Regions from separate parts of the Paraburkholderia sp. PAMB 6770 genome, predicted to be linked through region 2. Evidence: predicted binding sites of a transcription regulator. Region 2 holds the regulator's gene; the other holds the start of a gene.
The links. The regulator LexA, encoded in region 2, represses DNA repair genes until DNA is damaged. The targets are predictions, from matches to a motif close to ACTGTATNNNNATACAGT.
Positions count from the first base shown of each region.

Region 1 (3,405 bases), 1.4 Mb from region 2:
GCTATTCGCCGCCTTCATCGCGGCGATCGCTTACGGGCTGCGCCCGGACGCGAGGTGGGACGCGCAGTTCAATCCTCACCTGTCGCGACGCAGCCGCTCCGGCTGGGCGGTGATCTTCGTGGTGATATTTTCCCTTTTCATCGGTGCGATGCTGCTGATGGGCGGTCTCGCGGTAACCGTCATGACCTATTTCGAGGCCCAGCAGCCCGCCGCCACCGCCGCTCGATAGCGCCCCCCGCGGCTAGAAAAGCGTCAGTTGCGCGTCACCGGGCCGGGGCGCGGGCGGCGGGTCCGGCCGCCTGAACAGCGACATGTCGAGCATGCCATACTGCCGGCGGTTCAGACCCAGCCTGCGGCACACCTGCGCGAAGCGCTGCTTCAGCAAGTCCGACCACAAGCCTTCGCCTTTCATCCGCGTCGCAAAGCGCGCATCGTAGTCCTTGCCGCCGCGCATGTCGCGCACACGGCTCATCACGCGCTCCGCGCGATCCGGGAAGTGCGCGCGCAGCCAGTCCTGAAACAGCGGCGCCACCTCCCACGGCAAGCGCAGCACAATGTAGCTGGCGCTCGTCGCCCCCGCCTGCGCGCACGCCTCGAGCACCCGCTCGAAGTCGGGCTCGGTAACGAACGGGATGACCGGCGCAACGCTGACTCCTACCGGAATCCCCGCCTCGCTCAACGCGCGGATCGTGCGTAGCCGGCGCGCCGGCGCCGCCGCGCGGGGCTCCAGCGAACGGGCGATTGCCGCATCGAGCGTCGTGATCGTGACGGCGGCCATGAACTGGCCGCGCGCGGCCATCGGCGCGAGCAGATCCAGGTCGCGTTCGATCAACGACGATTTCGTGATCGCCGCAAACGGGTGCCCGTGCGCATGCAGCACCTCGATGACCCGGCGGGTGATCCGCAACTCACGCTCGACCGGCTGCCACGCATCGGTATTCACGCCGAGCGCGATCGGCTCCGGGACATAGGTGCGCCTTGCGAGCGTCTGCGCGAGCAGTTCCGGCGCGTTGACCTTCGCGTAGATACGGCTCTCGAAGTCGAGCCCGGGCGACAGCCCGAGATAGCTGTGCGTGGGCCGCGCGAAACAATAGATGCAGCCGTGCTCGCATCCCCGGTACGGGTTCAGCGATACGTCGAACGGGATGTCCGGCGACGCGTTGCGGTTGAGGATGCTTTTCGCGCGCTCCTCGAACACCTGCGTGCGCAGCACCGCAGGCTCGTCGTCATCGCCGTTGCTGCTCTCGTGGGTCCAGCCGTCGTCGACCGCCTCGCGCTGGTCGGGTTCGTAGCGCCCCTGCAGATTGGTCACCGCCCCGCGTCCCTTGCGGGGCGCGGGCGGGGCAAGCGGATACTCGGCGTCGAAATCGGTCACGGGACATCCAGACAGGGTAAGGCAGGCGCTCGGCCGGTGCCGCCAGCGGCGCGACAGCCCAGCCGTGGCAGCCTCCGCCGCGACGGCCGGGCGGACGGACGCTACCCCGCGCAACCCGGCTAAAGCGACATAACGACAAAGCAGCAAGGCAGCAAAACGGCAAAAAAACCGCCGCCAATACTGTATAAATATACAGTATTGGCGGCCTTTGTCGAGCCCCTGCTTATGCCCGCGCGACTCATTCGCCGACGTCGATCGTGAGCGATTCCTTGATCTCCTCCATCACCACATAGCTTTTCGACTGCACCGCGCCGGGCAACTGCAGCAGGATGTCGCCGAGCAGTTTGCGGTAGTCGGCCATTTCGCCGATCCGCGCCTTGATCAGGTAGTCGAAGTCGCCCGACACCAGATGACATTCGAGCACCTCGGGAATCTTTTGCACCTCGCGCCGGAACTGGTCGAACATGTTGCCGCTCTTGTGATCGAGCGTGATCTCGACGAATACCAGCAGCGCCGCGCCGAGCTCCGCCGGATTGACACGCGCGTGATAGCCCATGATCACGCCGTCGCGCTCCATGCGCTTCACGCGTTCGATGCACGGCGTCACCGACAGGCCGACTTGCTCCGCGAGGTCTTTCATCGCCATGCGGCCGTCTTGCTGCAGCAGCCGCAGGATCTTGCGGTCGAGCTTGTCGAGCGTGCGGACGGGTTGACGTTGGGTTCGCATGCATTCCTCTAAATGTTTTTACTGAAAATCAAGAAAATACAATAACAAAACCTAGATGACAGTCAATACCATAGCGGTTAACACTGGGTAAAACGCATTTCACCGACGTTTCGCGACGGTTTTGTGTCGCGATGGCCTGGCCCTCGCGGGCGAAAGCGGCCGGTGCATCCGTCAGCCCGCAAAAAACCTCTCTGGAGCAGCTATGCGAGTCGTCGTTTTGGGCAGTGGCGTCGTCGGCGTGACGAGCGCGTATTACCTCGCGCGCGCGGGACACGAAGTGATCGTCATCGATCGCGAAGCCGGCCCGGCGCTCGAAACCAGCTTCGCGAACGCCGGCCAGATTTCGCCGGGCTACGCGTCGCCGTGGGCCGCGCCCGGGGTGCCGCTGAAGGCCGTCAAGTGGATGTTCCAGAAGCATGCGCCGCTCGCGGTTCGCCTCGACGGCACGACGTTCCAGCTGCAATGGATGTGGCAGATGCTGCAGAACTGCACGGCCGGGCGCTACGCGATCAACAAGGCGCGCATGGTGCGGCTTGCCGAGTACAGCCGCGACTGTCTGCAGGCGCTGCGCGCCGATACGGGCATCCAGTACGAGGGCCGCGCCGGCGGCACGCTTCAGGTGTTCCGCACGCAGCAGCAGTTCGACGGCGCGGCGAAGGACATTGCCGTGCTGAAGGACGCGAACGTGCCGTTCGAGCTGCTGTCGGCCGCCGAACTCGGCCGCGCGGAGCCCGCGCTCGCCGCGGTATCGCACAAGCTGACCGGCGGATTGCGGCTGCCGGGCGACGAAACCGGCGACTGCCAGATGTTCACGACGAGGCTCGCCGCGCTGGCGGCGCAACTCGGCGTCCGGTTCCGCTACAACACGCCGATCGACGCGCTCGCGTCGACGGCGGGTCGCATCGCCGGCGTGCAGTGCGGCGGCGAACTGGTGCGCGCGGATGCGTTCGTCGTTGCGCTGGGCTCGTACTCGACGTCGCTGCTGGCGGATCTCGTGCGGATTCCGGTCTACCCTCTCAAGGGCTACTCGATCACCGCGCCGATCGTCAATCCGCATGCGGCGCCCGTGTCGACCGTGCTGGACGAGACGTACAAGATCGCCATCACGCGCTTCGACGAACGGATCCGCGTCGGCGGGATGGCGGAGATCGTCGGCTTCGACAAGTCGCTGCGCCGCGCGCGCCGCGAAACGCTCGAGATGTGCGTGAACGACCTGTTCCCGGGCGGCGGCGATACGTCGAAGGCGAGCTTCTGGACCGGACTGCGTCCGATGACGCCGGACGGCACGCCGATCGTCGGCCGT
Region 1 is NZ_CM173238.1:646,546-649,950, reverse strand. It holds gene AC3AP7_RS03090 (NINE protein) at 1-229, shown strand, start outside; gene AC3AP7_RS03085 (PA0069 family radical SAM protein) at 242-1,375, opposite strand; gene AC3AP7_RS03080 (Lrp/AsnC ligand binding domain-containing protein) at 1,614-2,102, opposite strand; gene AC3AP7_RS03075 (D-amino acid dehydrogenase) at 2,305-3,405, shown strand, end outside.
Region 1: a site for LexA is predicted at 1,555-1,572, ahead of AC3AP7_RS03085 (PA0069 family radical SAM protein). Genes of this name have one in related genera too.

Region 2 (3,405 bases):
CATCATGGCGAGCTACAAGAAAATTCTGTTGTGCTACGACGGCTCGCGCGAGGGCCGCAAGGCGTTGCGCTGCGGTGCGGATCTGGCGCTGGACCTGAAGGCGGAGACGCATCTGCTGTCCGTGGTGGACATGCGGTCGAGCATCGCGCAAAGCGCCGGACTGCTGACGGACGTGGCCTGCGGCAGCTTCGAGAAAGCCGCGCGCGACATCCTGCAGGAGGGTGTCGACTGGCTGACCGAGCGCGGCGTGCGGGCGCAGGGGCATTTCGCGTTTGGTCATCCGATCGACGAAATTGCGAATCTGTCCAGCGAGCTGCAGGTGGACCTCGTCGTCGTCGGGCACCGTTGCCGCACCGGGCTGTCGCGCTGGTGGATGGGCGCGGGCAACACGCCATTGCTCGACCGCGTTTCGTGCAGCATCCTCGTGGCGTGCTCGTCCGCGCAGGAGCAGCAACAGGCCGCCGCCGAGGCTGCAGCCTGATTCTCGCGCGGCTCCGCGGCTGGGCCCTTGCGGGTCTCTCGTTCTCGCGTGGACCGTTGCCTGGGCCCGTGTTGGGGCCGTTGTTTAGGCTGTTGTTTGGATCGACGGGTTTGGCCTAGTCGCCCAGTTCGACGGCCGCCAGCTTCCAGGTGAACCACCCCTCGCGATGCAAGATCGCGCGGTAGCGTGCGTCGCCCACGCCATGCTGGTAGGTGACGACGAATTCATTCAGGCTGCGATAGCCCGCGTGCGTGTGCGGCGGCGCAGATGGCTCAGACGGGACGGACGCGGCGCCGGTAGCCGCAGTGCCTGGCGTGGCGTCTGCAGCCGCGGAAGGGGCCGTGTCCGGCGGCCGCTGCTGCGGGTTGCCGCTCGGCGGCATGCCGTTGAGCAACGCCGCGACGCCGGCAGGCGTCGCGTAGGCATCGACCAGCGGCCCGACCAGTGCAATGCCGATCATCGCGCCCAGCGCCGCGAACGGATTGCCGCTGCCGTGCACGCGACGCGTCATGAGGCCCGCGATCTGCTCCTTCAGGCTCTCGCGCAGCGCGGGGTAGTCCACGTATTCGCTGACGGTTTGCGCATCGCGCGCGTCGGCGGCCTGCTTCAGACGGTTGAGCGCGACATAGGGGGAGGCATAGCCGTAACCCAGTATCGCGACCAGCGCGACAACGATGAGAACCGCAATGAACGGCTTCGTGGAGCCGCGGCTGGCGCGGGGTGAGACTCGGGTTGCGGCCGAGGTGGAAACCGCGGGTGAAACTGAGGTTGAAACCGGCATCGTACGGCGCGCTCCAGAAAGTGAGGCCAGGTGTAGAGCCAGACACGGAGCCAGACACAGGGTCAGGCACAGGGTCAGGCACGTGGCCAGACGCGGGGCCGAGGTGGGCGCGTGCGGTGATGGAGTCCGTTAGCGGCTCGCGACGCCCGCGCTTTCCTCTGCAATGCAGCGGTCGATCATGCGGCATACGGCGTCCAGCGTGCCGACCATGATGACGCGCGACGGTCCATGGTACACGCGCACCGGCGCGCGGCGCGCCGGCTCCGCCATATGGAGCCCGGCATTCAGCGACACGCGTGCGAAAGCTGGCAAGGCAGACGGCGGGGTGCGCGGTGCGCCCGATACGCTGCGGTCTGGGTGGGCCGCGGGCGCCGGATCGAACAGCGAGCCGCTGGGCGGGCCGGCGTCGAGCGGCGCGCACGGCACGACGCCGCGCAGGTGACGCAGACGGCCGAACTGGCGAAAGGGCAGCAGGCGGGCAAGGCGTTCCATGCGTTTCTCCAGACGGGATTCAGACAGGGTTCAGACGGTTCTTCAGACGGTTCAGAATTCGGTGGGACGGATCAGCCCCACCGCAATGCCTTCGAGCGCGAAATCTGCACTGCCGGCCTCGACGAAGATGTTTTCGTAATCGGGGTTCTCGGCAATCAGTTCGATGCCGTTCGTGCGGCGCTTCAGACGCTTCACGGTGACGTCGTCGCCGAGGCGCGCAACGATGATCTGCCCGTCTTTTGCCTCGCTGCGCCGCTGCACGGCGAGCAGGTCGCCGTCGAAGATGCCGGCGTCGCGCATCGACAGCCCGCGGACTTTCAGCAGGTAGTCGGGCTTGCTCGAGAACAGCGCCGGGTCGCATGCGTAGTGCTGCGCGATGTGCTCCTGCGCGAGGATCGGGCTGCCCGCCGCGACGCGGCCGATCAGCGGCAGCGACAGTTGCAGCAGCGCCGCATGCGGCAGCGTCAGCTGGTGCGGCGCGTCGTCCTGCCCGGCCAGCAGCCGGATGCCGCGCGAAGCGCCGGCCGCGAGCTCGATCACGCCCTTGCGCGCGAGCGCGCGCAGATGTTCCTCCGCCGAGTTCGCCGAGCTGAAGCCGAGTTCCGCGGCTATTTCGGCGCGGGTGGGCGGAAAGCCCGTGCGCTCGATCGCGCGGCGGATCAGATCGAAAACCTGCTGCTGTCGTGCGGTGAGTTTGGTCATGGCGCCACTGTATGGATAGACAGGTGACTGTATTTTTATACAGTATCGGGCACTTTTCAAGTGTTACGTGAAGTCCCCGGCGCCAGAGCGTGCCGCGGCCCGTCTCGCATCGATTACAATCGCCGCCATGACTACCTCGCCTTCCACCGCTTCCACGCACGCCGCCGCGCCGGCGCGCGTCCTGCCGCGCATCGCGGTGCTGGCCACCGGCGGCACGATCGCCGGCTCCGCGGCCGACGCGACCCATACCGCGGGCTACCAGGCCGGCGTGGTCGGCGTCAACCAGCTCCTCGACGCGGTGCCGGCGCTTGCCGGCGTCGCGCGGATCGCGCCCGAGCAGGTCGCGAGCGTCGACAGCAAGGACGTGGCGCTCGCGCTGTGGACGCTGCTCGCCGCGCGGGTGAACGCGCTCGCGGCGGATGACGCGATCGACGCCATCGTGATCACGCACGGCACCGATACGCTCGAAGAAACCGCTTACCTGCTGCACCTCACCGTGCACACCCGCAAGCCGGTGGTGCTGACCGCGGCGATGCGGCCGTCCACCGCGCTGTCGGCCGACGGCCCGCTGAACCTGCTGAACGCGGTGACGGTCGCGGCGAGCGCCGCGGCCGCCGGACAGGGCGTGCTGGTGGCGTTCAACAACCGCATTCACAGCGCGCGCGACGTCGTCAAGGTCAGCACCTATGCGGTGGACGCGTTCCAGTCGCCCGAGGTCGGCGCGCTCGGCTGGGTGCAGGATGGCCGCGTCGAGTTCCAGCGCGGGGTCGTGCGCGCGCATCCGCTCCCGGGCGGGTTCGCGGCCGGCGACGACTGGCCGGCCGTCGAGGTCGTCACGAGCTATGCGGGGGCGTCGCGCGTCGCGGTCGATGCGCTTGTCGCCGCGGGCGTGCGCGGCATCGTCGTCGCCGGCACAGGCAACGGCTCGATTCACGCTACCGTGCAGCAG
Region 2 is NZ_CM173238.1:2,025,886-2,029,290, reverse strand. It holds gene AC3AP7_RS09225 (universal stress protein) at 5-481, shown strand; gene AC3AP7_RS09220 (DUF2939 domain-containing protein) at 597-1,262, opposite strand; partial or broken gene AC3AP7_RS09215 (hypothetical protein) at 1,392-1,589, opposite strand; gene lexA (transcriptional repressor LexA) at 1,806-2,456, opposite strand; gene AC3AP7_RS09205 (asparaginase) at 2,584-3,405, shown strand, end outside.